4 regions of the Streptomyces sp. NPDC002623 genome follow, and region 1 is predicted to be linked to each of the others. Evidence: riboswitches for the same ligand, from Rfam matches in the RefSeq annotation. Region 1 holds a riboswitch; each other region holds the start of a gene.
What was found. A riboswitch is a leader RNA that binds a small molecule or an ion and turns the genes downstream of it on or off. The one in region 1 is predicted to bind S-adenosylmethionine.
Positions count from the first base shown of each region.

Region 2: it holds a riboswitch for S-adenosylmethionine, as region 1 does, so the genes downstream of both, ACWD4O_RS34160 (amino acid ABC transporter permease) here and thrC (threonine synthase) in region 1, are expected to answer to the same signal.
Region 3: it holds a riboswitch for S-adenosylmethionine, as region 1 does, so the genes downstream of both, ACWD4O_RS06875 (aminotransferase class V-fold PLP-dependent enzyme) here and thrC (threonine synthase) in region 1, are expected to answer to the same signal.
Region 4: it holds a riboswitch for S-adenosylmethionine, as region 1 does, so the genes downstream of both, ACWD4O_RS37550 (putative leader peptide) here and thrC (threonine synthase) in region 1, are expected to answer to the same signal.

Region 1 is NZ_JBSFWB010000007.1:130,177-137,536, reverse strand. Features, by position in the region: gene ACWD4O_RS14990 (acyltransferase family protein) at 1-21, shown strand, start outside; gene groL (chaperonin GroEL) at 629-2,251, opposite strand; gene ACWD4O_RS14980 (cold-shock protein) at 2,633-2,839, opposite strand; gene ACWD4O_RS14975 (MoaD/ThiS family protein) at 3,324-3,599, opposite strand; gene thrC (threonine synthase) at 3,652-4,968, opposite strand; SAM riboswitch class I at 4,987-5,133, opposite strand; gene ACWD4O_RS14965 (glucosyl-3-phosphoglycerate synthase) at 5,296-6,240, shown strand; gene ACWD4O_RS14960 (alpha,alpha-trehalose-phosphate synthase (UDP-forming)) at 6,324-7,360, shown strand, end outside.
Region 2 is NZ_JBSFWB010000024.1:3,296-10,655, forward strand. Features, by position in the region: gene ACWD4O_RS34145 (GNAT family N-acetyltransferase) at 1-378, opposite strand, end outside; gene ACWD4O_RS34150 (ABC transporter substrate-binding protein) at 458-1,480, opposite strand; gene ACWD4O_RS34155 (amino acid ABC transporter ATP-binding protein) at 1,562-2,365, opposite strand; gene ACWD4O_RS34160 (amino acid ABC transporter permease) at 2,362-3,342, opposite strand; SAM riboswitch class IV at 3,739-3,858, opposite strand; gene ACWD4O_RS34165 (glutathione S-transferase C-terminal domain-containing protein) at 3,925-4,824, opposite strand; gene ACWD4O_RS34170 (hypothetical protein) at 5,220-5,540, opposite strand; gene ACWD4O_RS34175 (hypothetical protein) at 5,503-6,105, opposite strand; gene ACWD4O_RS34180 (ABC transporter ATP-binding protein) at 6,102-6,860, opposite strand; gene ACWD4O_RS34185 (ABC transporter ATP-binding protein) at 6,857-7,360, opposite strand, start outside.
Region 3 is NZ_JBSFWB010000003.1:252,559-259,918, reverse strand. Features, by position in the region: gene qcrB (cytochrome bc1 complex cytochrome b subunit) at 1-1,511, shown strand, start outside; gene trpD (anthranilate phosphoribosyltransferase) at 1,657-2,721, shown strand; SAM riboswitch class IV at 2,799-2,915, shown strand; gene ACWD4O_RS06875 (aminotransferase class V-fold PLP-dependent enzyme) at 3,059-4,426, shown strand; gene ACWD4O_RS06870 (Lrp/AsnC family transcriptional regulator) at 4,444-4,722, opposite strand; gene ACWD4O_RS06865 (rhomboid family intramembrane serine protease) at 4,719-5,504, opposite strand; gene ACWD4O_RS06860 (hypothetical protein) at 5,688-5,927, shown strand; gene ACWD4O_RS06855 (NYN domain-containing protein) at 5,965-7,308, shown strand.
Region 4 is NZ_JBSFWB010000030.1:52,012-59,371, forward strand. Features, by position in the region: gene ACWD4O_RS37530 (NAD(P)-dependent oxidoreductase) at 1-160, opposite strand, end outside; gene ACWD4O_RS37535 (SCO6745 family protein) at 369-1,238, opposite strand; gene ACWD4O_RS37540 (endonuclease/exonuclease/phosphatase family protein) at 1,263-2,183, opposite strand; gene ACWD4O_RS37545 (dihydrofolate reductase family protein) at 2,260-2,904, opposite strand; SAM riboswitch class IV at 3,156-3,265, shown strand; gene ACWD4O_RS37550 (putative leader peptide) at 3,299-3,421, shown strand; gene ACWD4O_RS37555 (ABC transporter substrate-binding protein) at 3,655-5,280, shown strand; gene ACWD4O_RS37560 (ABC transporter permease) at 5,289-6,254, shown strand; gene ACWD4O_RS37565 (ABC transporter permease) at 6,251-7,195, shown strand; gene ACWD4O_RS37570 (dipeptide ABC transporter ATP-binding protein) at 7,192-7,360, shown strand, end outside.

The DNA of each region.
Region 1 (7,360 bases):
CTCTTTGTTCGGATTGGGTAGTGGGCCTCAACCCACCCTCCCACCCGGCGAGTTGACGCGGAGCGACCGACTTGCCACGGAAGGTCACCAAGCTCTGGCGTGCGGATGACGAAACAGCCCCCGCCAGGTGCTACCAACACCTGCGGGGGCCTGACCTACAAGATCGAGAGAAGTTCGATCCGTGGCTTCAAGCAAGCTCAGTGCCGCCCCTCTCCCCGTGCACGCATCCCCGCACCCGATGGCCAATCCGGGTTACGGAAAGCGCTCCGCACCGGGCCAACTCCGCCGCACCCATCACGACTTCGCGCACCTCCCGCCCCGCGAGGCGGCCATCGCCCCACCCGCTCCCGCGCAGGCCCTGCCAGGGGGCGTGTGTCGCGGCTGCCGAGGCGAACGCGCACCCGCCCACTCCCACACGCCTCTCTCTGCGTCGGCAATCCACTCCCGCACGGCCGAGATCCGTGCGGCGATGTCCCTGGGACCACGAGAAAGGACACCCGGATGACCGCACCTACGGTCCGGCGTCATTACCCCGGGGCACGCCGACTGAAACGCCCGAGGGCGGCACCCCCCGTTTCCGGGAAGTGCCGCCCTCGGTGTGAAGGACAGGCGATCGGCCAGAGGTCGATCAGAAGTCCATGTCACCGCCCGGCATGCCGCCGCCGGCCGGCGCGGACGCCTTCTCCGGCTTGTCGGCGATGACGGCCTCGGTGGTGAGGAACAGCGCGGCGATGGAGGCCGCGTTCTGCAGCGCGGAACGCGTCACCTTCGCCGGGTCGATGATGCCCTCGGCGATCATGTCGACGTACTCGCCGGTCGCAGCGTTCAGGCCGTGACCGACCTGGAGGTTGCGGACCTTCTCCACGACGACGCCACCCTCGAGACCACCGTTGATGGCGATCTGCTTGAGCGGGGCCTCCAGGGCGAGCCGCACGGCGTTGGCGCCGGTCGCCTCGTCACCCTCGAGCTCCAGCTTCTCGAAGACGGCGGAGGCCTGGATGAGCGCCACGCCACCACCGGCGACGATGCCCTCCTCGACGGCGGCCTTCGCGTTGCGGACGGCGTCCTCGATGCGGTGCTTGCGCTCCTTGAGCTCCACCTCGGTGGCGGCGCCGGCCTTGATGACCGCGACACCGCCGGCGAGCTTCGCCAGGCGCTCCTGCAGCTTCTCGCGGTCGTAGTCCGAGTCGCTGTTCTCGATCTCGGCGCGGATCTGGTTGACCCGACCGGCGACCTGGTCCGAGGAGCCGGAGCCGTCGACGATGGTCGTCTCGTCCTTGGTGATGACGACCTTGCGGGCCTTGCCCAGCAGGTCCAGGGAGGTGTTCTCGAGCTTGAGACCGACCTCCTCGGAGATGACCTCGCCACCGGTGAGGATGGCGATGTCGTTCAGCATCGCCTTGCGGCGGTCGCCGAAGCCCGGGGCCTTGACCGCGACGGACTTGAAGGTGCCGCGGATCTTGTTGACGACCAGGGTCGACAGGGCCTCGCCCTCGACGTCCTCGGCGATGATCAGCAGCGGCTTGCCCGACTGCATGACCTTCTCCAGGAGCGGGAGCAGGTCCTTGACGTTCGCGATCTTGGAGTTCGCGATCAGGATGTACGGGTCGTCGAGGACGGCCTCCATACGCTCCATGTCGGTGGCGAAGTACGCCGAGATGTAGCCCTTGTCGAAGCGCATACCCTCGGTGAGCTCCAGCTCCAGACCGAAGGTCTGGGACTCCTCGACGGTGATGACGCCTTCCTTGCCGACCTTGTCCATCGCCTCGGCGATGAGCTCGCCGATCTGGGTGTCGGCGGCGGAGATGGAGGCCGTGGAAGCGATCTGCTCCTTGGTCTCGACATCCTTGGCCTGCTCCAGCAGGGCACCGGAGACGGCCTCGACGGCCTTCTCGATACCGCGCTTGAGAGCCATCGGGTTGGCGCCGGCGGCCACGTTGCGCAGACCCTCGCGCACCAGGGCCTGGGCCAGGACGGTCGCGGTCGTCGTGCCGTCACCGGCTACGTCGTCCGTCTTCTTCGCGACTTCCTTGACCAGCTCGGCGCCGATCTTCTCGTACGGGTCCTCGAGCTCGATCTCCTTGGCGATGGAGACACCATCGTTGGTGATCGTGGGGGCGCCCCACTTCTTCTCGAGGACGACGTTGCGGCCCTTGGGGCCGAGCGTCACCTTCACGGCGTCCGCGAGCTGGTTCATGCCGCGCTCGAGGCCGCGCCGTGCCTCCTCGTCGAACGCGATGATCTTGGCCATGTGAAGTGGTCCTCCCGGACTGGGGTGGATTGCTCCGGACCGCGCTGGCGCCCGCGACGGACGGCTCGCCGGCCTGGCGGTTCCTTGCCCCACCTGGCCTGCGGGCCTCACCGACCCGGTCCTCGTTGTCACTCTCACCTTCAGAGTGCTAACGCCAATGATTAGCACTCGGCATAGGTGAGTGCAAGCTACTCGGGAGGATCCGCAGGTGAACAACGGTGCGACCAGAGGGGCGCGGGAGGCTCCGGACGCACCGGACGCACCGGACGCACCGGACGCACCGGACGCACCGGACGCACCGAAGGGCTCGTACCCCCCCAGGAGGTACAAGCCCTTCGGATGTGACGTACAGAAGAACGACGCTGTCAGTCGGCGCGCGCTTCAGCCGGTCGCGAGACGGACCATGTCCGCCTGCGGCCCCTTCTGACCCTGCGAGATCTCGAAATCGACCCGCTGACCCTCTTCCAGGGTGCGGTAGCCGTCCATCTGAATCGCGCTGTAGTGGACGAAAACATCCGCACCACCGTCGACCGCGATGAAGCCGTACCCCTTCTCCGCGTTGAACCATTTGACGGTGCCCTGAGCCATGCCTAACTCCCCTATTACTGGCCCTTGCACAGATCCACACTTCGCGGATCCGGGTCAGACCTCACCCCCCAACGATTGGGGGCGTGCGCCGGAACGCGTCGACCGCGGCTGAATGTATCTGTCCAACTGCCCTCTGCAACAGGTCACTTGGACGAGAATTCTGGACGCAATGGATCCGGAATGTGGCGAGAATTCGCCTGAATTCAGGGCAAGTCGGGCCCCATGAAAGCCACAAAAGCCGCGAAAGGTATACACACTTTGGCTGCTTCTTATCGGGCACGGGGCAGAAATCAAAGACTCCGGATCCGGTGATCCGGACCGGGTTCCCCAACTGTACCGCGCTCAACCACACTGAATTGCCCCCTCCGCTTCTATCGCGGAGAGGGCAATTCGATGAACGCTCGGTAATCGCTGTTACCGACGGTTACTACCAACGGGTACTGAACAGCGGTCAGTCACTGCCCGGCCGCCGCCCGGCCGCCGCTCAGCCGCCCGCGACCGCCGGGATGATCGAGACGCCGGCGCCGTCCGGAGTCGGCGTCTGAAGCCCCTGCTCGAAGCGGACGTCGTCGTCGTTGACGTACACGTTGACGAACCGACGCAGCTTGCCCTGATCGTCGAGAACGCGGGCGGCGATGCCGGTGTGGTTCTTCTCGAGGTCGGCGATGACCTCGCCGAGGGTCGCCCCCTCGGCCTTCACCTCGGCCGAGCCGCCGGTGTAGGTGCGCAGGATGGTGGGGATGCGGACGGTGACGCTCATGACTTTCGACCTCCGGTCAGGTGGAGCGCCCCGCGGGGGCGCGGGGCAGTGACTAGCCGAGACCCGCGTCGCGGAACGACTCGAGGTTGGGGCGGATCGTCGCGGTCAGTCCCGTGCCGGCCACCGCGTCGAGCGTCTTGAGACCGTCGCCCGTGTTCAGCACGACCGTCGTGAGCGTCGGGTCGAGCAGACCGTTCTCGATCAGCTTGCGCGTCACACCCACCGTCACTCCACCGGCGGTCTCCGCGAAGATGCCCTCGGTCCGCGCCAGCAGCTTGATCGCGTCGACGATCTGCTCGTCCGTCACGTCCTCCACCGCACCGCCGGTACGACGCGCGATGTCGAGCACGTACGGACCGTCCGCCGGGTTGCCGATGGCCAGCGACTTGGCGATGGTGTTCGGCTTCTGCGGACGGACGACGTCGTGCCCCGCCTTGTACGCGACGGACACCGGGCTGCAGCCCTCGGCCTGAGCGCCGAAGATCTTGTACGGCCTGTCCTCGACGAGCCCGAGCTTGATCAGCTCCTGCAGCCCCTTGTCGATCTTCGTGAGCTGCGAGCCGGAGGCGATCGGCACGACCAGCTGGTCGGGAAGCACCCAGCCGAGCTGCTCGCAGATCTCGTACGCCAGGGTCTTGGACCCCTCCGCGTAGTACGGCCGCAGGTTGACGTTGACGAAGCCCCAGCCCTCGCCCGCCGGGTCGCCGATGAGCTCGGAGCAGAAGCGGTTGACGTCGTCGTAGTTGCCCTCGATGCCGACGAGCTCGCCGCCGTAGACCGCGGCCATGACGACCTTGCCCTGTTCCAGGTCGTGCGGGATGAACACGCAGGAGCGGAAGCCGGCGCGGGCCGCCGCGGCGCCCACCGCGCCGGCCAGGTTGCCGGTCGAGGAGCACGAGAGGGTGGTGAAGCCGAAGGCGCGCGCCGCCTCGATGGCCTGCGCGACGACGCGGTCCTTGAAGGAGTGCGTCGGGTTGCCGGAGTCGTCCTTGACGAAGAGCTTTCCGGCGTCGACGCCCAGCTCACGGGCGAGGTTGTCGGCCTGGACGAGCTTGGTCCAGCCCGGGTTGATGTTCGGCTTGTCCGCGACGTCGGCCGGGACCGGCAGGAGGGGCGCGTAGCGCCAGACGTTCGCGGGTCCCGCCTCGATGCGCTTGCGGAGCTCCTCCGTGTCGTAGGAGGAGAAGTCGTACGCGATCTCGAGCGGGCCGAAACACTCCTCGCAGGCGAAGACCGGCCCGAGGGGCACGCGGTGACCGCACTCACGGCAGTTCAACGCCGCGGCGGGACCGAGGTCGACGGCCGAGGCGGAGCTGGAGCTGGAGGCGGAGGAAACGGTGGATTCGGTTGCAACGTTCTGCGCAGCCATGTGAGGGGAGGCCCTTTCTCCTCATCTTCCTCACGACGCACTTCGCCGTGAGACGGATTTGGCACCTTCCCGAGCCGGGAGCCTCACCACGACGACGTGGTCAGACCGGCTGGAGGGTTGCCGGGGCTTCATCGGGCCGTATCCCTCTGCCCCTCTGGATGAGCGGTATTCGGTTGTTGATCTCAATGAGTGCGTTGATCTCATTGAACCGTGGACGACCTCGGACATGCGATGGTCATCCGCGTTGTTCAAGACTGTAACCGAAGCCCAGGATCGTTGAGATAGTCGTCCGAACCGCGAGATGTACGCGAGATGTGAGGAGCCGCCGTGCTGGAAGAGGTCGAGCGCTGGCTGGCCACCCGCTCCTGGTCGGGGACCGATCGCCCGCTGCACCGGATCCTGGCCGCCAAGCGCGCCACGAACCAGTCGGTGTCCGTGGTGCTGCCCGCGCTGAACGAGGAGGAGACGGTCGGCGACATCGTCGCGATCATCCGCCACGACCTCATGCAGCAGGTCCCGCTCGTCGACGAGATCGTGGTCGTCGACTCGGGATCGACCGACCGGACCTCCGAGGTCGCCGCGGCGGCCGGAGCCCGGGTCGTCCACCGGGACGACATCCTGCCGCGCATCCCGGCCGTGCCCGGCAAGGGCGAGGTCCTGTGGCGCTCGCTGCTCGTCACCGGCGGGGACATCGTCTGCTTCATCGACGCCGACCTGAAGGAGTTCTCCTCCGACTTCGTCTCGGGCATCGTCGGCCCGCTGCTGACCGACCCCGGGGTGGACCTCGTCAAGGGCATGTACGACCGTCCGCTGGGCGGCGCGGCCGGCCAGGGCGGGCGGGTCACCGAGCTGATGGCCCGGCCCCTGCTGAACATGCACTGGCCGCAGCTGGCCGGGTTCGTGCAGCCGCTCGGCGGCGAGTACGCGGCCCGCCGCAGCCTGCTGGAGCAGCTGCCCTTCCCGGTCGGCTACGGCGTGGAGCTGGGCATGCTCGTCGACGCCCTGCACCTGGTGGGCCTCGACGCCCTCGCCCAGGTCGACGTCGGCGTCCGCAAGCACCGCCACCAGGACGGTCAGGCCCTCGGCCGGATGGCCGCGGCGATCTACCGCACCGCCCAGCTCCGGCTGGCCCGCGGACACCTGATCCGCCCCTCCCTCACCCAGTTCGAACGCAGCCCGGACGGCTTCGAACCGCGCACCTACTCCGTGGACACCGAGGAGCGGCCGCCGATGGCGGAGATCGCGGAGTACCAGTCCCGCAAGGTCGCGTAACACCGCACACCCGTTGTATACGTCCTGGCCACACAGGGCGACCGTACGTTTGAGCGTTTCCGGAGCGGGCTAGGTTGAGGTCTATGGCTACCACCGGTGGAGCTGCTCAGGTCCTGGTCGCGTCCAACCGCGGCCCGGTCTCGTACACGGTCGACGAGGGCGGCTCGCTGCGCGCGAAACGCGGCGGCGGCGGGCTGGTCTCCGGCCTGTCGGCCATCGGGCCGGACGCGGGCGCGCTGTGGGTGTGCTCGGCGTTGTCCGACGGCGACCGGGAGGCGGTCCGGCGCGGGGTCGGCGAGGAGGGCGTGCGCATGCTGCCCATCCCGGCCGATGTGCACGCCGACGCGTACAACGGCATCGCCAACTCGGTCCTGTGGTTCGTCCACCACCTGCTCTACCAGACCCCGCTGGAACCGGTCTTCGACGCGGAGTTCCGCCGCCAGTGGGCCTCGTACGAGACGTACAACCACGCGTTCGCGCAGGCCCTGGCGGAGGAGGCGGCGGACGGCGCGGCCGTCCTCGTCCAGGACTACCACCTGTGTCTGGTCCCGGGGATGCTCCGCGCACTCCGCCCCGACCTGCGGATCGCGCACTTCTCCCACACGCCGTGGGCCCCCTCGGACTACTTCGGCCTGCTGCCCGCGGACATCCGCGAACAGCTGCTGAGCGGCATGCTCGGCGCGGACCGCCTGGGCTTCCTGACCCACCGCTGGGCGGACGCGTTCACCGCGTGCTGCGCGGAGTACGCCGGCGGGCCGGGGAAGACGCAGGTCGGCGTGCACGGCCTCGGGGCCGACGCCGACTTCCTGCGGGAGCGCTCGCACCGGGCGGACGTCGAGGAACGGATCGCCGCCCTGCGCGAGGAGATCGGCGGCACGGACCGGAAGGCGATCGTCCGCGTCGACCGCACCGAGCTGTCCAAGAACATCGTGCGCGGGCTGCTGGCCTACCGGCAGCTGCTCGACGACCACCCGGAATGGCGCGAGCGGGTCGTCCACGTGGCGTTCGCCTACCCCTCCCGCCAGGACCTCGCCGTCTACCGGGACTACATGGCCGAGGTGCAGCGTCTGACGGACGAGATCAACTCCGCGTACGGCACGCCCGGCTGGACGCCGGTCCT
Region 2 (7,360 bases), on a different contig from region 1:
GATCTCCGGCACGTCGTCGGGGCCGAGGCGTACGGCCTCGGGCGCGGGTTCGGTGCGGAACTCCCCGGTGGCGACGAGCTGGACGCCCTCTCCCCCGCCGATGACCTCCCAGCCGTCGGGCACCTGTTGAACGGGCTTGACGCGTACGGCCGTTCCGGGGCCGACGAGGGTGAGCAGGTCGGCCCAGGCGGCGGGGTTCCCGGGGTCGGCGAGGGCGGCGAAGTCGTAGACGTCGGCCGGGTAGCGCGCGGCGCGGCCGACCCGGTCGGCGAGGTGGGCGTGCGGGCCGTCGAGCGCGGCCCACACCGCGTTGTCGAGGGCGTGCGGGTGGGTGAAGGTCGGAGCTCCGCCTCCGCGGAGGTCGATCGAGGTGGCCACGGAGGCGAAGTCCCTTCCTGTCATCCCTGTCGTTGTTCCTAACTCAACTTGCATGCGTCAGCGCCATGGTGACGGTCGGTCAGGAGTTGTCCAGCGGCAGTCCGGGCGGGTTGATCTCGGACTTGGCGACGGCCTCGTTGGAGAGGTTGTAGGCGGCCAGCCACTTGGCGTACTGACCGTGCTCGATCAGGTAGTTGATGGCGTCGGCGACCGGCTTGGCGAGTCCGCTGTCCTTCTTGGCGGTGGCGGCGATCAGACCCTGGAGCGTCTCGCCGGCGCCGGAGAAGGTGCCCGCGTTACGGGTGGCGTTGGCCTTGCCCGCCGTCTGGGAGACGTTGTAGGCGATGCCGGGGTTGGGGCCGAAGTACGCGTCGATCTTGCCGCTGGCGAGCGCCAGGTAGATGCCGTTGCGGTCCGGGTAGTACTTGACGGTGAGCTTCTTGCCCTCGGACTCCAGCTTCTTCTTCCACTCCAGGAGGATCTTCTCCTGGTTGGTGCCGGAGCCGACGGTGACGGTCAGTCCGGCGAGGTTCTCGTAGTTGCCGTCGAAGTTCCACGTGTTGGACTTCTTGACCTCCCAGCCGAGGTTGTCCTGGCGGTAGGAGGCGAACTCGTACTTCTTCTTGCGCTCCTCGGTGTCGGTGATGTTCGAGAAGCCGACGTCGACCTTGCCGCTGTCGATGCCGACGAAGAGGTTCTCCCAGGTGAAGTTCTTCGTCTCCGGCTCGAGGCCGAGGACCGCGGCCACCAGACGGCCGAGGTCGGGCTCGGCCCCGGTGAGGGTCTTCTGGTCGTCGCCGACGTACGCCAGCGGGGCGAAGCCGGAGGGCAGGGCGCCGATGCCGATGTTCAGCTTGCCGCTCTTCTTGATGGCGTCGGGCAGTTCGGCGCTGATGGACTTGACCTCGGAGACCTTCAGGGCGGTCTCCTTGGCGGCGCCGTTGGACACCCGGCCGACGGTCACACTGCCGGCGGAGCTGTCGGTCGTGGTGGCGGCCTCGCTGTCACCACCGCAGGCGGCGAGCCCGGTGGCGAGGGTGGCGACCGCGGTCGCCGCGGTGATGCCGCGAATCAGGCTGCGTCGGGTGAAGTGGGCAGACATGGCCGTCCTTTGTGACTCAGAGGGTGGTGAGGGTGTGGCGTGAGGGCGTGGCGTGGGGGGAAGTCGTGGGGCGCGTCGGTGTCAGAGCACCTTGCTGAGGAAGTCCCGCGTCCGCTCGTGCTGCGGTCGGTCGAGGACCTCGCCGGGCGGGCCCTGTTCGACGATCTTTCCTTCGTCGATGAAGACGACCCGGTCGGCGACCTCGCGGGCGAATCCGACCTCGTGGGTGACGATGACGAGCGTGGTGCCGCTGGTCGCCAGGTCCTTGATGACGGCGAGGACCTCGCCGACGAGCTCGGGGTCGAGCGCGGAGGTGGGTTCGTCGAAGAGGATGACGCCGGGGCGCAGCGCGAGGGCGCGGGCGATGGCGACGCGCTGTTGCTGGCCGCCGGACAGCTGCCGGGGGTAGGCGCCGGCCTTGTCGGCGAGGCCCACCCGGTCCAGGAGTTCGCGGGCCAGTTCCAGGGCGGCGGGCTTGGCGAGTCGCCCGGTGGCAACGGGGGCGGCGGCGACGTTGTCCAGCACGGTCAGGTGCGGGAAGAGGTTGAAGTTCTGGAAGACGAAGCCGATCCGGCCCCGCTGGGTCAGGATGGCCCGTTCGCTCAGCTCGCGCAGCCGGTCGCCGTGCCGGCGGACGCCGATCAGCTCGCCGTTGACGCTGACGTAGCCGATCTCGGGCTTCTCCAGGTGGTTGATGACCCGCAGCAGGGTGGACTTGCCGGAGCCGGACGGGCCGAGGATCACGGTGACCTCGCCGGGCCGCACGGTCAGACTCACCCCGTCCAGGACGCGGTGGGCGCCGTACCACTTGTGCACGTCGTGCACCTCGACGGCGGCGGGCACGACCGCGGCGATGGCGGCGCTCTGCACGGTCTCGGTGGTCATACGGCGGCCTCCCGGCGGATGCGGGCCCGCAGGTCGGTGAGACCGGTCCGCAGTTTCTGCAACGGCGTCGGCGGCAGGGAACGCGTGGCGCCCCGGGCGTAGTACCGCTCGACGTAGAACTGGACGACGGAGACGAGGCTGGTCAGGATCAGGTACCAGACGGTGACGACCAGCAGCAGCGGCACGATGTCGCCGGGGTACGTGGCCCCCATGGTCTGCGCGGTGCCGAACAGGTCGAGCAGCGACACATAGAAGACCAGCGAGGTGGACTTGACCAGGCCGATCAGCTGGTTGACGTAGTTCGGCGTGATCGACCGCAGGGCCTGCGGGAAGACGATCTTCCAGAACTGGTAGCGCTTGGGCAGGCCGAGCGCGGCGGCCGCCTCGTGCTGGCCCTGGTCGACGGAGAGGATGCCGCCGCGGACCACTTCGGCGGCGTAGGCCGCCTCGTTGAGGCTGAGGCCGACGACGGCGATCACCATGTCGGTGGCCAGCCGGGACTCGTCGAAGCGGAAGAACGCCGGGCCGAAGGGAACCCCCACGCTCAGGGTCTGGTACAGGGCGCTGAAGTTGTAGAGGAAGAGCAGCACCACGATCAGCGGGATGGAGCGCAGCGCCCATACGTACGTCCAGCTGACCGCGCGCAGCACCGGGCTCCTGGAGAGCCGGGCGAGGGCGAGCAGGATGCCGCCGAGGAGGCCCAGCACCGCGCTGTAGGCGGCCACTTCCAGGGTGATCAGCAGTCCGTCGAGGATGACCGGCCGCAGGAACCAGTAGCCGAAGCGGTCCCACTGGTAGAAGGGGTTGGAGATCAGTCCGTGCGTGAACTGCGCCACCAGGACCAGGACCACGGCGGTGGCGATCCAGCGTCCGGGCTTGCGCAGCGGCTGGACGCGCTGGGCGGTGAGCTTCGCCGGCGGGACGTCGACGGCGGGTGCGGCCTCGGCGAGGGTCACGGCACCTGGGGGTTCACTCATGAGGGGCTCCGGCGGAAGTCGGACACCCCGGGTCACGGCAGCCGTGCGTGGCCGGACGCGCTTCGGCGGGGCGGCGGGGGCCGCTCCGGGGGCGCGAACAGGGCATGGCGCACGGATGCGTACAGGAGACCGGGGTGGGGCGGACAACGGCACACCGCTCGGGCGGTGTTCGTCAGGAACGCGGCGGCGGGGCTGCGGTGCGAGGGGTTCGTTCAGCCCCGACAGCGGGCACGGCCCGGTGCGGTACACAGTGCGCTGTTCACACGCAGGAGGTCGACGGCGCGGTTGGCGACGAGGATGTCGAGGTACGGCCGTACGCAGCCCCGGGGGCGGCGGGGCGCCGTCCGAAGAGCTGCGTACATGTCCGTCACCGTCACTGTTCCGGCCCCTGAGGGGCCCTCGCGCTTACCGATACGTCATTACCGAAACGTCGGTCCGGTCGTCACCTGGGGCACCCCACCGCGGAGCGAGGGTTGCCGGTCAGCTAGCCAGGGCTTGTCGCTGACGCTCATGACCGTTCTGGGCCGTAAGTAAGACAGTTGCCCGAACGAATGTCAACGGCGGTCCAGTGGATGGACCGGGTCAGGGCCGGTTGACCTGCGGTCGGACCGCCGAACCGTCCGCTGCATGGGTCTCCCAGTCCAGGATCTGGACAGCGGCGCCGGCGGCCTCCAGGCCCTGGCAACGGGCGTGGTGACGGCGGGCGATGGCGTCCAGGTCGAGGTGGGCGCTGAAGGCCGGGTGGGCGGCCAGCCGGCGGGCGTAGGCCCACAGGGCGGGGTGGTCGGCGATGCGGTGCACGGCGGCCGCGTCCAGGTGGTAGCGGTGCACGGTGTCGAGTTGGACCAGGGCGACCCACAACTCAACGTCGGCTGCGGTGATCTGATCGCTGATCAGATGGGTGTGCACACCGAGGCCGCGCTCCAGCACGCCGAGCGTGTCGAGCAGCGTCTCGAGGGCGGCGGCGCGCTCGGCCTCCCCGGCGTCGACCGCTCCGGCGCGCTGGGCGGCCGCCTCGATGCCCTGTGCGCACATCCGCTCGACGGCCTCGATCTGCGACTCGGCGCCGCACGGGTACAGCGTGGCCCGACCGCCGCCGAACCTGCGGGCGAGGTCGCGGGCGATGTCGGGGCCGTGGCTGCTGACGATGCGCCCGGACCAGTCGTCGCTGAGCACCGGCGCGAGGGCCGGTCCGCGGTACCGGTGCGCGCTGGCGTCGTACAGCGGGCGCAGCGCGCTGTGGCCGCCGTCGGGGCTGTCCGGGACGGCGGGCAGGAAGGTGACCGGACAGGCCTTCTCCAGGCCGAGGAGGCTGTGGGTGACGGCGATGCGCAGACAGTCGGGGTCGGCCGCGGCCAGGTGGAGGCGGTAGCGGCGCGGCACGGCGTAGTGGCCGCTGCGCGCGTCGCGGCCGATCCGGCCCCGGAAGACGGGTGCGGGCCGGGCGGACGGGTGGGCGGCGGCCAGTGGTGTGACGGACATGACTCTCCCCGGGGCGGGGCGCGCAGCGACGGTGCGCGCGGCGGCGGATACGACGTCGAACAGGGAGGTGTGGACCTCGTCCGTGCGCGCCGGGTGCGGCCGTGTCCGGGGGACACCGCCGGTGCGGTTCGGCGCGGGGACGGGCCCGGCTCAGCCCTGGGAGCTGATCGCGCTGCAGACGCGCTGCAGGTCGATGTGACGGCGGGAGGTGAGAAGGGGCGAGGACCACGCCGTGCGGCTCGCTCGGCCGCTGATCGGCTTCCGTCGCCCCATTGGCTCTACCTTCCCTACCTGTTCACTAGGATTCCCGGTTCGAGTGTCGATCCGCCCCGACCGCCCGTCAAGAGGGCGTCCACCTGGTGAGTACCCGGGACAGCACCCGGGGACTCGGGGCCTCAGTCGGAGGCGGGCAGCGCCTTGGGGGCCTTGACGGTCAACGGCTCGCCTCCGTAGGTCAGTCGGCCGGCGCCGGACGCGGTGCAGAGCAGTTCGAGGGTGTCGGCGGCGTCCACGTACCGCTTGCCGATGAGTGTGCCGGGGGTCTCCCCGGCGGCCGGCCCGGCGGGGACCTGCGCGGCAGGGACCATGGGGACGCCGCCGCATTCGACGACGCCCGTCGTGCCCTCGGGGGCCCGGATGACGATCACGCGGGTGGTGCCGCCGGCGACGGCGAGCTGGTCACCGGGGCGCGGGGTCGGTGCGGGGGACGACGCCATTGTGCGGCTCTCCTTCTGCTGGTTCTGCCGGGGGTGCGGGTTCCGCCGAGGGCGCGGGGGTGACCGAGGGCGCGGGGGCTGCAAGGGGTGCGGGGGCTGCAAGGGGTGCGGATACGGCCTGGGGTGCCGGTGCGGCCTGGGATGCGGGCGCGGCCTGGGATGCGGAGGCGGCCTGGGATGCGGGCGCGTGTGCCGGAGGGGCGGCGGGCCACTGGCCGGTGAGCCGCTCGCCCAGTCGGTCGAGCTCGTAGGACTGGCGGGCGAGCCAGAAGCGCAGGAAGCCGGTGAGCGAGTAGCGCAGGAACAGCGCGCCGCCCACCAGGGCGGCGGCCACGCCGCCGAGGCCGAGGGCGAGCGCGTCGCCCTGGCCGAGGGCGGAGTCGGTGGCGTGGGCGAGGGGGAAGGCGAGGCCGCCGAGGACCAGGCCGAGCAGCATCAGCAGCCCGCCCAGCCGGAGCCAGAGCGCGGCACGGGCGGTGGCCGGGTCGGGGATCTTCAGCTCGGCGAGGGTGCGGACGAACCGTTCCGCCCGGTCGGCGCTGTCCGCCTGGTCGGTAGTGGTCATGGGGCGCTCCCCAGGTAGTAGGACGAGAGTTCGGCGTGCAGCGAGCTGTCGGGGTGCCCCTGCCACTGGACCCGGCCGCGGACGACGACGGCGGCGTGGTCGGCGATCTTCAGCACGGCGGCGGCGAACTGCTCGACGACGAGGACGGCCACTCCCCGGCGGGCGATCTCGGCGACGAGCTCGTACAGTTCGGCGACGACCAACGGGGCGAGTCCCATGGAGAGTTCGTCGAGCAGCAGGACCGCGGGGTCGGTGGCCAGGCCCCGGGCCAGGGCGAGCATCTGCTGCTCGCCGCCGGAGAGGGTGCCCGCGTGCTGGGCGCGGCGGTTGCCGAGGACGGGGAAGCGGGCGTACGCGCTCTCCTCTATCTCCTCCCGGCCGCGGCCGGTGAAGGTCATCATCAGGAGGTTCTCGCGGACCGTGAGGTTGGGGAAGACGCCGCGGCCCTCGGGGATCAGACAGACCCCGGCGCGGGCCAGGTCGCCGGGCCGGACGCCGGTGGCGTCGCGGCCGCCGAACAGAAGGCGTCCGCCGCTGGGCGGGTGGACGCCGGAGGCGACCTTGAGGACGGTGGTCTTGCCGGCGCCGTTGGGTCCGAGCAGGGCGACGACCTGGCCGGCGGCGACCGCGAGGTCCACGCCGTGCAGGACGGTGATGCCGCCGTAGGCGGCCCGGACGCCGGCCAGCTCCAGCAGCGGCCGGACGGTCGTCGCGGGGGTGGGCTGTGCCTCGGGGGCGGCCCCGGTCGTCGTCATGTCTCCCCCAGGTAGGCCGCGAGGACGGTCGCGTCGCGCCGGATGCGGTCGGGCGGTCCGGCGGCGACGACCGAGCCGAGGTCGAGGACGTGGACGTCGTCGCAGACGGTCATCACGAGGCTCATGTCGTGTTCGACGAGGAGTACCGCGACGCCGTCGGCGGCCAGCGCGCGCAGCAGGGCGGCGAACCGCTCGGTCTCCTCGGCGTCCTGGCCCGCAGCGGGTTCGTCGAGGAGCAGGACGCGGGGCTTGAGGACGAGGGCGCGGCCGACCTCGACGAGGCGGGCGACGCCGGTGGGCAGGGCGTCGGCGGGGGCGTCGGCCTGGTCGGCGAGGCCGAGCCGGGCCAGGACCGCGTCGGCCGTGCGGGCCGCGTGCCGGCGTTCGGGGCCGAGTTCGGCGGCGACGAGGAGGTTGTCGCGGACCGAGAGCCGGCCGAAGAGCTCCAGGTGCTGGAAGGTGCGGGACATGCCGCGCCGGGCGCGCCGGGCGGGGCCTTC
Region 3 (7,360 bases), on a different contig from region 1:
TCCCCGACCACTGGTCGTTCATGTTGGGCGAGGTCTGCCTCTACAGCTTCATCATCATCATCCTGACGGGTGTGTATCTGACGCTGTTCTTCCACCCGTCGATGAACGAGGTGGAGTACCACGGCAGCTACGTCCCGCTTCAGGGACAGCTGATGTCCGAGGCGTTCAGCTCGACCCTGCACATCTCCTTCGACGTGCGCGGCGGTCTGCTCATCCGGCAGATCCACCACTGGGCGGCGCTGATCTTCCTCGCCGGCATGTTCGTGCACATGATGCGCGTGTTCTTCACGGGCGCGTTCCGCAAGCCGCGTGAGATCAACTGGCTGTTCGGCTTCCTGCTGTTCGTCCTGGGCATGTTCACCGGTTTCACCGGCTACTCGCTCCCGGACGACCTGCTCTCCGGCACCGGTGTCCGCTTCACCCAGGGCGCGATCCTGTCGATGCCGATCGTCGGCACGTACATCTCGTTCTTCCTCTTCGGCGGCGAGTTCCCGGGTCACGACTTCGTGGCGCGGTTCTACTCGATCCACATCCTGCTGCTGCCGGGCATCATGCTCGGCCTCGTGGTCGGCCACCTGATCCTGGTCTTCTACCACAAGCACACGCAGTTCGCGGGCCCCGGAAAGAGCAACAAGAACGTCGTCGGCATGCCGCTGCTGCCGGTGTACATGGCCAAGGCCGGAGGCTTCTTCTTCCTGGTCTTCGGTGTGATCGCGGCCATCGCGGCGATCGCGCAGATCAACCCGATCTGGGCCATGGGCCCCTACCGTCCGGACCAGGTGTCGACCGGCGCCCAGCCCGACTGGTACATGGGCTTCGCCGAGGGTCTGATCCGCTTCATGCCGGGCTGGGAGATCAACATCTGGGGTCACACGCTCGTCCTGGGCGTGTTCATCCCGCTGGTGCTCTTCGGCGTGGTCCTCGCGGCGCTGGCGATGTACCCCTTCATCGAGTCCTGGGTCACCGGCGACAAGCGCGAGCACCACATCCTGGACCGCCCGCGCAACGCGCCGACCCGGACCGCGCTGGGCGTCGCCTGGGTCACGATGTACATGATCACGCTGGTCGGCGGTGGCAACGACCTGTGGGCCACCCACTTCCACCTGTCGATCAACTCGATCACCTGGTTCGTCCGGATCTTCTTCTTCGTCGGACCGGTCATCGCGTACATCTTCACCAAGCGGATCTGCCTCGGCCTGCAGCGCCGGGACCGGGACAAGGTGCTGCACGGTCGCGAGACCGGCACCATCAAGCGCCTGCCGCACGGTGAGTTCGTCGAGATCCACGAGCCGCTCAGCCAGGAGCAGCTGCACACCCTCACCGCGCACGAGCAGTACGTGCCCGCCGCGATCGGCCCCGCGGTCGACGAGAACGGCGTCGAGCGCAAGGTGACGGGCTCCGAGAAGCTGCGCGCCAAGATCAGCGGCGCGTACTTCGGCGAGGACCAGCAGATCCCGAAGCCCACCGTCGAGGAGTACAAGGAGATCACGAGCGGCCACGGCCACCACTGATCGCTTGCGGCGTCGCCACGCCCGCGCAACGGGCCCCGTCCGGTCTTCGGACGGGGCCCGTTCCCGTGCCCACGGGCTGGATAGGGTGGGGACACACTCTTCTACGAGAGCCCTAGAAGATCGTTACGACACCCAGGAGCGGCTGATGAGCGCTGTGACCCCCGCTGGAGGCGACACCGCGGCGGGCCGTTCCTGGCCCGAGGTCCTGAACAGCCTGCTGTACGGCCACGACCAGGACGCCGACGCCACGTTCTGGGCGCTGGACCGGATCATGCGCGGCGAGGCGACCGATGCGCAGATCGCCGGGTTCGTGGTGGCGCTGCGGGCCAAGGGCGAGACCGTCGAGGAGATCAACGGGCTCGTCCGGGCGATGTACGAGCACGCCAACCTGATCGAGGTGCCGGGTCGGACCGTCGACATCGTCGGCACCGGCGGCGACGGCGCGAAGACGGTCAACATCTCCACGATGTCGGCGATCGTCGTGGCCGGCGCGGGCGCCACGGTCGTCAAGCACGGCAACCGGGCCGCGTCCTCCGCGTCCGGCGCCTCGGACGTCCTGGAGAAGCTCGGCGTCAATCTGGAGCTGACGCCGCGGCGGGTGGCCGAGGTGGCCCAGGAGGCCGGGATCACCTTCTGCTTCGCGATCAAGTTCCACCCGGCGCTGCGTCATGTGGGCGCGGCCCGCGGCCAGTTGGGCATCCGCACGGTGTTCAACGTCCTCGGCCCGCTGACCAACCCGGCGAAGGTGCGGGCCCAGGCGGTCGGCGTCGCGGACCCGCGCATGGCGCCGGTCGTCGCGGGCGTCTTCGCCGAGCGCGGCAACTCGTCCCTGGTCTTCCGGGGCGACGACGGCCTCGACGAGCTGACGACGACGGCCACGTCCCATGTGTGGGTCGTCCGCGACGGCAAGGTCGCCGAGGAGAGCTTCGACCCGCGTGACGTCGGCCTGGAGCTGGTCCCCGTGGAGGCCCTGCGGGGCGGGGACCCCTCGTACAACGCGGAGGTCGCCCGCCGTCTTCTGGAGGGCGAGCCGGGCCCGGTGCGGGAGGCCGTGCTGCTGAACTCGGCGGCCGCGCTGGTGGCCCTCGACCCGGGCAGCGGAACGCTGGCCGAGCAGATCCGGTCCGGAATGGACCGGGCGGCCGAGTCCATCGACTCCGGCGCGGCCAAGCGGACGCTGGAGCGCTGGGTCGCCGCCAGCAACAGGTAGTTCCTCAACGGACGGTCGTCCCGCGATCCGGACACGGGTTGCGGGACGACGATCACATCGCGTACGTTCCTTTGTCAGGTCATGAGTGACAGTCAAGAGGCCCCGGCCGACTGTCCGGCAACCCTCCGTCCGTGGCGGGGTGCCCCGGGTGAAGACCAGGCTGTGCACAACAAGGTGCACGGCAAGCGCGGATCCCTCACACGCTTCTGAGAGCGTGCGGCCAGGGATCCTGGTCATCGAGGGAGCCTTCTGTGAGCAAGCGAATGCGATAGGGCGCAGAGCCCCGCTTCCGCGTACCCCTTTTCACTTTTCCCTTGCCTCACACGGGAGTTCCGTCATGTCCGTTTCCGTCTCCACCGCTGCCTCCGTCCAGACCGTTTGTGCGCCTCTGCCCGTTCTGGGGCGGGATGTGACCGTCCCGCTCGTCACGGGCGGCGAGGTCGCCTACGCGGCGCTCGACTACGCGGCCAGCGCCCCCGCCCTCCAGCGCGTCTGGGACGACGTGGCGGCCTACGCCCCCTACTACGGCAGCGTCCACCGCGGCGCCGGCTACCTCTCCCAGCTCTCCACCGACCTGTTCGAGAACGCCCGCCGGACGGTCACCGAGTTCCTGGACTGCCGCCCCGACGACCAGCTGATCTTCACCCGCTCCACCACGGACTCCCTCAACCTGCTCGCCGCGGCCCTCCCCGCCGACTGCCAGGTCTTCGTCTTCGAGACCGAGCACCACGCCTCGCTGCTGCCCTGGAAGGACGCCCGGGTCACCTACCTGGACGCCCCGCGCACCCCGCGCCAGGCCGTGGAGACCCTGGAGCGCGCCCTCGCCGACCGTGACCCGTACGGCCCGGCCCTGGTCTGCGTGACCGGCGCCTCGAACGTCACCGGCGAGCTGTGGCCGGTGCGCGAGCTGGCGGCGGCCGCGCACGCCCACGGCGCCCGCATCGTCCTGGACGCCGCCCAGCTCGCCCCCCACCACCCGGTGTCGGTGCGGGACCTCGACGTCGACTGGGTCGCCTTCTCCGGCCACAAGCTGTACGCGCCCTTCGGCTCCGGCGTCCTGGCCGGCCGCGCCGACTGGCTCCAGGCCGCCGACCCGTACCTCGCGGGCGGCGGCGCCAGCCGCAAGGTCACCCGGCGCGAGGACGGGGGAGTGGACGTGGAGTGGCACGAGAGCGCCGCCCGCCACGAGGCCGGCTCCCCGAACGTGATCGGCGCGTACTCCATCGCCGCGGCCTGCAAGGCGCTGACCGAGGCCGGCTTCGAGGCGCTGGTGGCCCGTGAGCAGTACCTGATCGAGAAGGTACGGGCCGGTCTGGCCGAGGTGCCGCAGGTCAGGGTGTTGTCCCTGTTCGGCGACGACGCCCCGCGGGTGGGCGTGATCTCCTTCGTCGTCGAGGGCTGGAACAGCTCCCACTTCGCCGCCGCCCTCTCCGCCGAGTACGGCATCGGCGTCCGGGACGGCCTCTTCTGCGCCCACCCGCTGGTCCGCACCCTCCTGGGCGGCGACCTGCACAGCCAGGGCGAGTGCGGCGCCCCCGAGGCGGCCCCCGGGGAGAAGTCCCTCAACGCCATCCGGGTGAGCTTCGGCGCGGGCACCCCCGACGAGCACGTGGAGCGCTTCGTGACCGCCGTACGGGAACTGGTGACCGACGGCGCGCGGTGGCAGTACCGCACGCAGGACGGCCGCTGCGTCCCCGCGGTGTAGGGCGCCGGCGCCGGGGCCTACTCCAGGCCGATGGCGAACGCGGCCTCGAGGTCGTGCTGGGAGTAGGTGCGGAAGGCGACGTGCGTGTCCGTCCCCTCGACCCCCGGGATCTTGCTGATGCTCCCGGGGATGACCTCCGCCAGGTCCTCGTGCTGCTTCACCCGGACCATGGCGATCAGGTCGTAGGTCCCGGTCACGGAGAAGACCTCGCTCACGGAGTCCAGCGAGGCGATCCGCTCGGCGATCTCGGGGATCCGGTCCACGCTGGTCTTGATGAGGACGATCGCGGTGATCACGGCTGGTTCTCTCCCTCGGGGGCCGTTGCTGGGGCGGCCCTCACTCTAGTCGCCCGCCCGTTCCCCGCCGCCGTCCTGCCCAGGCCGCCCTTCGGGCCCCTTCTGTGGCCGAAACGGGCCCACGCGTAGACGAGCCCCAGGCCGAAGCCCACCACATGGGCCAGGTAGGCCACCCCGGGCCCGGCGGTGGCCCGGCCCGCCGCCACCCACTGCAGGGCCGCCCAGAAGGGCAGCACGACCCAGGCGGGGAAGCGCAGCGGCAGGAAGAACAGGAACGGCAGGAGGCTGGTCACCCGCGCTCGGGGGAACAGGTACAGAAACGCGCCGAGGATCGCCGAGATCGCCCCGGAGGCCCCGACCAGGGACTGCGCGGAACCGGCGTTGGCGGCGGCGTAGCCCAGCAGGGCCAGATAGCCGCAGCCGAGGTGGAAGAGCGTGAACTCGACGCGGCCCATCCGCTCCTCGGTCATCGCCCCGAAGACGTAGAGGAAGAGCATGTTGCCCAGCAGATGCACCCAGCTGCCGTGCACGAACAGGGCCGTGGCCGGGGTCAGGGCGGCCCGTGGGGAGCCCGCGAAGAGCTCGGCGGGCACCACGCCCCAGCGCCGGAAGTAGGCCCGCTGCGCGGCCAGCAGCTCGTCGCCGGTGCCGTAGCCCGGATTGAAGCCCGAGGCGGGGCCGATGACGAAGATCAGGCAACACACGGCGATCAGTCCGTAGGTCACCGGCGCCGAGGGTTTGCGGACCGTCCTGCCGACCGTTCCGCTCCAGTTGCTGATCATGGATACAGAGCATGACGGAACAGGACGCACCAGCACAGACCGCCTCGCCGCCGGGCGGGCGCGGTGATCGGATGGGCGGCGAGTACGCGCCAGGCCGTAGGGTTACGAGCCATACGCGCGGGGGAGCCTCCGGCCCGACCCCGACACTGGAAGTACGACACTAGAAGGAAGCGGAAAGTCACGATGACGGTTCCCCTGCCGACCGCCACGACGCGGTGGCGCTGCACGCTCTGCGGCAACCTCACGCGGTTCGACGTGACGCGCTCGTCGAAGGTCGTCGAGTACGTGCACCTCGACCTCGCCGGTGAGCCGAAGGTCGAGGAGCGCGAGGTGGTCAGTGAGACCATCGAGACGGTGCGGTGCCGCTGGTGCAACGCCGTGGACCAGGTGGAACTCGTGGATCGGCCGGGCGCCGGCTCCTGACGGGAGCCGGCCCCGCACAGGTATTGGGGTGTGACGGATGGTGGAGAGCGCAGGCGGGGGGCCGGGCGACGGCGCCGCCGAGATGCTCGACCGTCCGCTGCCGGACGGCGTGCGGCGCAGGGTCGTCACGATCGTGTCCGACGGCTTCGGCGGACTGACCGTCGGCGAACTGCCCGCCCAGCTGCGCCAGTACGCGCGGTTCGCGCCGAACCGGCGGGCCAAGTTCGCCGGCAACGCGATGGCCGCCGCGCTGGAGACCGATCCGCTCTTCCGGCAACGCATCGCCGAGAAGTTCAGAGAAGCCCAGCCGGAACTCTCCGGCGCTCTCGACTCCGGCTCGCCGACCCCGGCCGCGGACCCGCTCGACGTGGCGGCCGCGGCCTATGTACTGCGGCCCACGGGCTGGGTGAAGCTGGTCACCGCGGCCGGCGAGGAGGCCCAGCGGGCGGACGCCGAGCGCGCCGACGAGGAGAGCCGGGCCGAGCTGGAGCGGCTGCGCGAGGAGCTGGACCGGGCGCGTGAGCAGACCCGCGCGGACACCGAGCGGCTGCGCGTCGAACTGGACGTGGCGAAAAGGGAGGCCGATTCGCTCAACCGCAAGCTGCGTTCGGCCCTCAGCGACATCAAGCGGGGCGAGGCCGCGCTGCGCAAGGTGCAGAGCGAGATCGAGGCCGTCCGGGCCGAGGGGCATGCCCAGGTGTCCGCCGCGGAGAGCGAGGCACGGCGGCTGAAGGGGCGGCTCGGGGAGACGGAGGCCGCCCTGGAGGCCGCCCGGCGGGCGGCGCGCGAGGGGCGCAGCGTCGAGGACATGCGGCTGCGGCTGCTGCTCGACACGGTGCTGGACGCGGCCCAAGGGCTGCGGCGGGAACTGGCGTTGCCGCCGGTGTCGGTGCGCCCCGCGGAGACCGTCGACGCGGTCGAGCCCGGGCGGATGACCCCGAAGGACATCGCCGCGCGGGCCCTGTCCGAGCATGATCCGGCCATTCTTGACCAGCTCCTCGCGCTGCCGCAGGCGCATCTCGTCGTGGACGGCTACAACGTCACCAAGACCGGCTATCCGCAGATGCCGTTGGAGAAGCAGCGGCTGCGGCTGCTGGGGCAGCTCTCGCAGCTCGCCGCGCAGACCGGCGCCGAGGTCACCTGTGTCTTCGACGGGGCCGAACTGGCGGCTCCGGTGCTGCTCGCGCCGCCGCGCGGGGTGCGGGTGCTGTTCTCCAAGCCCGGGGTCACGGCCGACGAGCTGATCCGTCAGCTGGTCCGGGCCGAGCCGCCGGGCCGGCCGGTGATCGTCGCCTCGACCGACCGGGAGGTGGCCGACGGGGTCGCGAAGGCGGGTGCCCGACCGGTGGCTTCCGCGGTACTTCTGAAGCGACTGTCCTGAAGGTCGAAGTTGCAGGTTTAATGCCCGAATTGACTGAATGATCACGCAACGT
Region 4 (7,360 bases), on a different contig from region 1:
GTGCGGTGGCGTCGCCGGTGATCGGCGTGATCCGCCCGGCGAGATCGTCCAGGGCCGCGGGGTTGCGCACCAGGGCCGTGACCGTGTCGCCGGATCGCAGGGCCAGGTCGACGAGGTGGCGGCCGGTGGGACCGGTCGCGCCGAGGATGAGCAGTTTCATGGCAGCAGAGGTCTTCCGTGCGGAGGGGCCGTGGCGCCGGCCGACCGTGATCGGTTCACGACGACACACTGAAACGGACAGCTGTCCGCTACGGGGAAAATTAGCGGACAGCTGTCCGTTTCGCAAGACGGGGCGACGCCTGCCGGCCCGACCGACCCCGGCCAGCCCGGCCGACCCCGGCCGGCCGCGTCAGCCCCACCCGGCCGCCTCAGGCCTTGCCGAGCAGATCCGCCGGAAACGCTCCCGCCGCCACCGCGGCCTTGGCGAACGTCGCCCCCAGAGCCGTCAGGCGGGCCACGCCCTCCGCGCCGAGGTGCTCGTACGGAGCCCGGTCCAGGCGGTCGGTCTCCTGCTCGATGTCCTCGCGGAGCGCCACGCCTCGCTCGGTGAGCTCGCCGGCGCCGTCCAGCAGCCCGCGGTCCCGCAGGCGGGCCGTCGCCGCGTTCCAGTCGTCCAGGGTCCAACCACGGGTGGTCACCACCCACTTCGGCGTCATGCCCCTGCCCGTGGCGGTGTGGGTCACCAGCGCCTCCAGCCCGTCGAGGCCCGCGGACATCAGCACGGCCAGGTGCCCGTCGCCCCGGTGCTCGCGCAGCAGGGTCGCCCCGTGCCAGAACGCGAGGTGCGGCTCGTCGGGGACGGGAAGGTCGGCGTGCGCCGAGTACAGCGGCCGGGCGCTGCGCCCGCAGGCCTCGACGGCGCGCAACGCCAGCCGTGCGGCCTCCGCCATCTCCGCGGACGCCAGGACCTCCTCGCCCAGCAGCCGCCGCAGCGTCGCGTCGACGGCACGCGCGCGTGCCGCGAGCACGTCCGCGGGGGTGGCGATCGACCACACCGCGGGCACGTGCCGGGCCACGAGGTCGTGCTGGTAGTTGTAGAAAGTCGCCGTCACCGCGCCGGCCCCGACCGCCCCCAGCGCGGCCGCCCGCGCGGCGAAGTTCACGGCCTGGGGATGGGTGATCCCGAGAGCACCCAGCTCCCGTCCCAGTTCGGGCGCGAAGTAGTGCGTCGCGTGCAGGGAGTTGAGGGGGTGGTTACAACGTCGACCGGCGCGCGGCTCGAGGGCAGCAGTAGTCATGCCCAGCAGGTTACCGACCGGTCATTACTCCGCCGCTCGCGGTTCGACGCCCTTGCCCACGCTCTGGGCGAGGTCCAGGTCGGTGTGCAGCAGGTTGTGGTCCGAGTGCTCGGTCGGGTGCACACCGTGCTCGAGCGCGACGACGCCTCGCAGGAAGACGTAGTCGAACTTGCTCTGCCAGTCGGTGGTCGGCTCGCAGGTTCCGGTGGTCGGGGGATGACACTTCGGGTCCGTGTCCGCGGCCAGCTCCCACATCCCGGTGAGCTCGGAAGCGTCCGGCACGGCGTTGAAGTCGCCGAGAACGATCGCGCGGTCGTGCCGGGCGACGGCCGCGGCGAGTACGCCGACCTGGCCCGCTCGGACCGACTCCTGACGCCGTTCGGCGAGGTGCGTGTTGAAGACCCGGACGGAGCGGCCGTCCACACGGGTGGTGACTGCCATGTACCCACGGTCCTCGGATCCGCCGTCGGGGTATTCGACCGTGACCGGGTCCGTCATCGGCGCCGCCGAGAGGAGCGCCTGGCCGTAGCCCCCCGGACTCCACGGCGCTCCCCCACAGCGGCCCCAGTTCTGCAGAACCGTCCCGTACTCGACGTGGTAGACCAGCCCGTAGCGGTCCTTCAGGTAGTCCCGGATCCGCTCGACGTCACGCACGCACGCTTCTTGCAGGCCGATCACCTGGGGCGCGTACGTGGCGATGTCCGCCGCCCGGTCGGCGTTGCTCTCCTCGCAGGGGTTGCAGATGTTCCACGTCATGACCCGGTTCGGCACGACGTCCCGGACGGCGTCGACGGGCGGCGCCCCGGCTCGGGGCGCGCCGCTCGGCGCCCTGGAGCCGACGAGCACCACGCAGGCCACGATCGCGGCGCCCACGAGCAGCCGCATGTCCTTTCCGAGCACCATCGCCTCCCAGGAGTGGATGCACGTGGCATCCGACGTCTCCATGGACGAGGTTATGGGACGGAGTTGTGAACGACGCATGCGGTGTGCGGGCCCCGGACCCGCCCGGCGCGGGGCGGCTTCAGTCGTCCTGCCCGAGTCCGCGATCGGGTGCGCTCATGTCCCCTGTGCGGGGCGTGCCTTCGGAGAGCCCGTAGCGCAGGTACACGGTGCCCTTCGGACTTGCCGCCGGCGGTTCGAGGAGCGTGATGTTCGTGGGCACCGCGCCACCGTCGAACACCTTCTTCCCGACGCCGAGCACGATCGGGTGCACCCAGAGGTCGAGACGGTCGAAGAGCTTCTCGCGCAGGAGGGTCTGTACCAGGTTCAGGCTCCCGACGACCTTGATGTGCTTGTGCCGGTCACGGATCTCGCGCACCGCGCCGGCCAGGTCCGGGCCGAGTTGCGTGGACCCGGCCCATGAGAGGTCGGGCCTGCCGCGGGAGGCCACGTACTTCGGGACGCTGTTGAAGAGCGTGGCGATCTCGTTGTCCTCGCCGCCCTTCTGGTGCGGCCAGTAGGCGGCGAAGATGTCGTACGTCCGCCGGCCGAGCAGGAGGGCGTCCGTGCCTTCGTAAGCGGCGCCGATCTGCGCCCCGGCGACCTCGTCCAGCAGGGGCGCCTGCCAGCCGCCGAACGGGAACCCCGCGGGGTCCTCGTCGGGGCCGCCGGGCGACTGCCCGACGAGGTCGAGGGTCGCGAACAGCTCGATGTCGATGAGGCCCATGGCTACTCCTGATGAGTTGGTCGTCCCGGTCGGTAGGTAGACCTGTGGGCGTCGGCAAACTCATCGGGACGCCGCACCGGCACTCCCGTTCACGATGGATCACAGGCCGCGTCCACGCCGGGTGGCCGCCCGGTGTCCGGCGTCGCCGCAGGTCAGCGGCCTGTCCATGCCGTCCGATGCCGACGTCCGGCATTTGGACGACGATATTGCGATATTGACGGGTCAAGGAAGTGATCCGTACGATCGCGAGTGGCATTGAGTGTCAGCGTCAAGCCCTGGCTTGCTGACCGGCAACCCTCCTCCGCGGTGGGGTGCTCCAGGTGAAAGCCCGGCGGGGTCGACGACCCTGCAAGCGCGCGGCCCCGGCACCGGGGCCTGAGAGGGGAGGACCACCGTGCGGATCGACTGCAGTCTGAGTGCCTCTCTCGCCGCCGCGGCGGCGTTCTCCGGACTCTCGCGCCGGCGCCACATCGATCTCCAGCGCTTCGCCGGCTGTCTGTGTAGCACCTCCCTGTAGCCCCTCCCCAGCGCCTCCCGACGGCTCGTCTCCGCACGCCCGTGTGCAGCGGCTGACCGGACGTCACCTCCGCGGCCGACGTCCGCCGTCGGCGGCTCCGGCGATCCCACGCCTCCCTCCCTTCCTCCCCTTTCCTTCCTCTTTCCCCTCGCAGTCGACTTCCCCTGCGTCGCCCTGCCCGGACGTTCTGAACGGGCACGTGCGCGACGGCTTCGGAGTAGGAGAACCATTCCGTGATAGCGCGTACGGATTCCCGGCCCACCCGGTGGGCGGCCCTCGCGGTGCTCGTGACGAGCGGCGTGCTGCTGAGCGCCTGCTCGGCGGGCGGCGACGGCAGTTCGAGCAGCGGCGGCGGCCAGGCCCGCTCCGGCGGCACGCTGACCTTCGCCGTCGGGTCGGACGCCGGCTGCGTCGACCCCCAGCAGGTGGGCAGCAACGACACGATCTACTCGCTGCGCCAGATCGTGGACTCCCTGACCGACCAGGACCCCAAGACCGGCAAGATCGTGCCCTGGCTCGCGAAGAGCTGGGACATCAGCGCGGACGCCACGACCTTCACCTTCCATCTGAGATCGGGCGTCACCTTCAGCGACGGGTCGGCGCTGACCGCCCAGGTGGTCAAGGACAACTTCGACGCGGTGCCGAAGCTCGGCGCCCTGGGCACGCTGGCACAGGGGTATCTGAGCGGCGTGGACAGCACGACCGTGGTCGATCCGCTCACGGTCCGGGTCACGTTCAAGCAGCCCAACGCGCAGTTCCTCCAGGCGACGGCGACGCATTCGCTGGGCATCGAGTCGTCGGCGAGCGTGCGGAAGAGCCCGCAGGACAAGTGCAGTCAGGGCGTGGTCGGTTCCGGGTCGTTCGTGTTGAAGGACTACGTGCAGAACCAGTCGATCGCCCTGGCCAGGCGCGCCGGGTACGCGTGGGGTTCCGCGCTGTGGACCAAGAAGGGCGAGGCGTACCTGGACAAGCTGGTGTTCAAGGTGGTGCCGGAGGCGGGTGTGCGCACCGGGAGCCTCCAGTCCGGGCAGGTGGACGCGATCAGCGGCGTCGGCAGGTCCAACGAGTCGGCGCTGAAGAGCGGCGGCCAGGTGGACCTTCAGCAACGGGCCAATCCCGGGGTGGTGTTCAACCTGGGGCTGAACAACTCCCGGCCGGCGCTGAAGGACGTCAGGGTACGGCAGGCGATCTCGTACGCCGTCGACCGGCAGCAGGTCGTGGACACCGTGTTCCCGACCGGTACCGAGCCCGCGACCAGCATCCTGGCGCACACCACCCCCGACTACTCCGACCTCGGCGCGGAGCTGACCCTGGACGCGGCGAAGGCCAAGTCCCTGCTGGACTCGGCGGGTTGGAAGACCGGCGGCGACGGCATCCGGGTGAAGGACGGCAAGAAGCTCAGCCTGACCGTCTCGTGGTTCCCCAACGCGGCCACGAATCAGCCCTCGCTGGAGCTGATCCAGCAGCAGCTCAAGGCCGTCGGCATCGGTGTGGTGCTCAAGCAGCTGCCGGTCACCCAGTTCGCGCCGACGCTGCAGTCCGGTGACTTCGATGTGGTGTGGGGCAATGTGACCCGCGCCGACCCGGACATCCTGCGCAGCTCGTTCTCCACCCGTCTGGCCAACTTCTACCAGCTGTCCGCCGGCCCCCTGGACACCGCGCTGAGCGAGCAGGCGGCGACGGCCGACACCGCCGAGCGGAAGCAACTGGTGGTCCAGGCCCAGGAGTTGCTCGTGCGGAACGCCTATGTCGTCCCCGTGGTGGAGCTGCAGACCCAGCTCGGGGTGTCGAAGAAGGTGCACCGTCTCGACTTCGACGCCTCCAGCCGGATCCAGCTGCACGACACCTGGATCGGCTGACGGCCGCCATGCGTCTCTATGTCGTCAAACGCGTCGCGCAGGCGATCGGCGTGCTGTGGGCGGCCTACACGGTGGCGTTCCTCGTGCTGGACTTCCTGCCCGGTGACCCGGTGTCGGCGATGGCCGGCGCCGGAGCGGACACCGGGCAGGTCGATCCGGCCCAACTGGCCGCGCTCCGGCATCAGTACGGCTTCGACAAGCCGGTGCTCGCGCAGTACGCCGACTACCTGGGCCGGGCGGTGCGCGGGGACTTCGGCGACTCGATCTCCACCGGCCGGCCGGTGACCTCGAGCCTGGCGGATGCGCTGCCGGGGACCCTTCAGCTGACCGGGGCGGCGCTGCTGCTCGCGGTACTGGGCGGCGGCTCTCTCGCGGTGCTGGCGACCTACACCAGCCGGCGGTGGCTGCGGCAGCTGCTGCTGTCGTTGCCCCCGCTGGGGGTGTCGGTGCCCACGTTCTGGGTCGGACTGCTGCTGGTGGAGCTGTTCTCGTTCCGGTTGCGGCTGTTCCCGGCGTTCGGCAACGACGGGTTGCGCGGTCTGGTGCTGCCCGCGGTGACCCTCGCGATCCCGACCGGCGCGCTGGTCGCTCAGGTGCTGTCCAAGAGTCTGTTCACGGCGCTGGACCAGGCCTATGTGGAGACCGCGCGGGCCAAGGGCGCCGGGCGGCTGCGGATCCATCTGCGGCATGCGCTGCGCAACGCCTCGCTGCCCGCGCTGACGGTCGTCGGACTGCTGGCCGGTCAGCTGATCGCGGGGTCGGTCGTCGTGGAGACGGTGTTCTCCCGCGACGGCCTCGGCCGGGTGACGGCGGCCGCCGTCACGGTCCAGGACATCCCGCTGGTCCAGGGGGTCGTGGTGTTCGGCGCGGTGATCTTCGTCGCCGCCAATCTGATCGTCGACCTCGTCTATCCGCTGCTGGACCCGCGGATCGTGGTGGCCTCGAGCAGGAACAGGAAGGTGAGTCCGGCATGAGCCAGACCCTCGCCGACGGCGTCTTTGCCGATGACCGCTCCGCCGACGCCACGCTCGGCACGGCGCGGCCGGTCGGACCGGGCGGCGACGCCCGGGTGCTCGGGCGCGGCGCCGGACCGCGGCGGTTCCTGCGGTTCCTCGTGCGCCGCCCCGGCCTGGTGGTCTCGGTTCTCCTGCTGGTCCTGGTGGTGCTGGCCGCGTTCTGGCCGGGGCTGTTCACCTCGCGGGACCCGCTGCAGGGGGTGCCGTCGGAGAACTTCCGCGGCCCGAGCGGCGCGCACTGGTTCGGCACCGACGAGCTGGGGCGGGATGTGTTCTCCAGGGTGGTGCACGGGGCACAGTTGTCGCTGAAGGCGACCCTCATCGCGGTGGCGGTCGCGTTCGTGGTCGGCGGGCTGATCGGCCTGGTCGCCGGGTTCGTGGGCCGCTGGGTCGAGGACGTGCTGATGCGGTTCGTCGACGTGCTCCTCTCGATCCCGGCGCTGTTCCTGTCCCTGGCCCTGGTCACCGCCCTGGGCTACGGGACGGTGAAGGTGGCGGTCGCGGTGGGCATCGCCAGCGTCGCCCAGTTCGCGCGGGTGACCCGGGCGGAGGTGCTGCGGGTGCGGCAGGCGGTCTTCGTCGAGGCCTCGCGCTCGTGCGGGGCGCGCTGGTACTCGGTGCTGGGCCGGCATGTGCTGCCCAACGCGGCGGGCCCGGTGATCGTGCTGGCCACCCTCGACTTCGGCGCCGCCATCCTCGCCGTGTCGGCGCTGAGCTTCCTCGGCTACGGGGCTCCGCCGCCGGCCCCGGAGTGGGGCACGTTGATCTCCGAGGGCCGTAACTACCTGGCCAACGCCTGGTGGCTCACGGCGCTGCCCGGACTGGCGATCGCCGCGACGGGGCTGGCCACCAACCGCCTCGCGCGAGCCCTCGACGGCGAATGGTCCGGGCAGCGATGACCGGCCCGGTGACCCACGGGAACGAGAACGAGCGAGAGACGGGCGCAGCCGTGACGAAAGAGGCCGTTGCCGAGGACGCGCCGCTGCTGGAGGTGCGGGGCCTGTCGGTGTCGTACCGCACCCGCGGCGGCATCGTGCAGGCGGTGCGAGGGGTGGATCTCGACG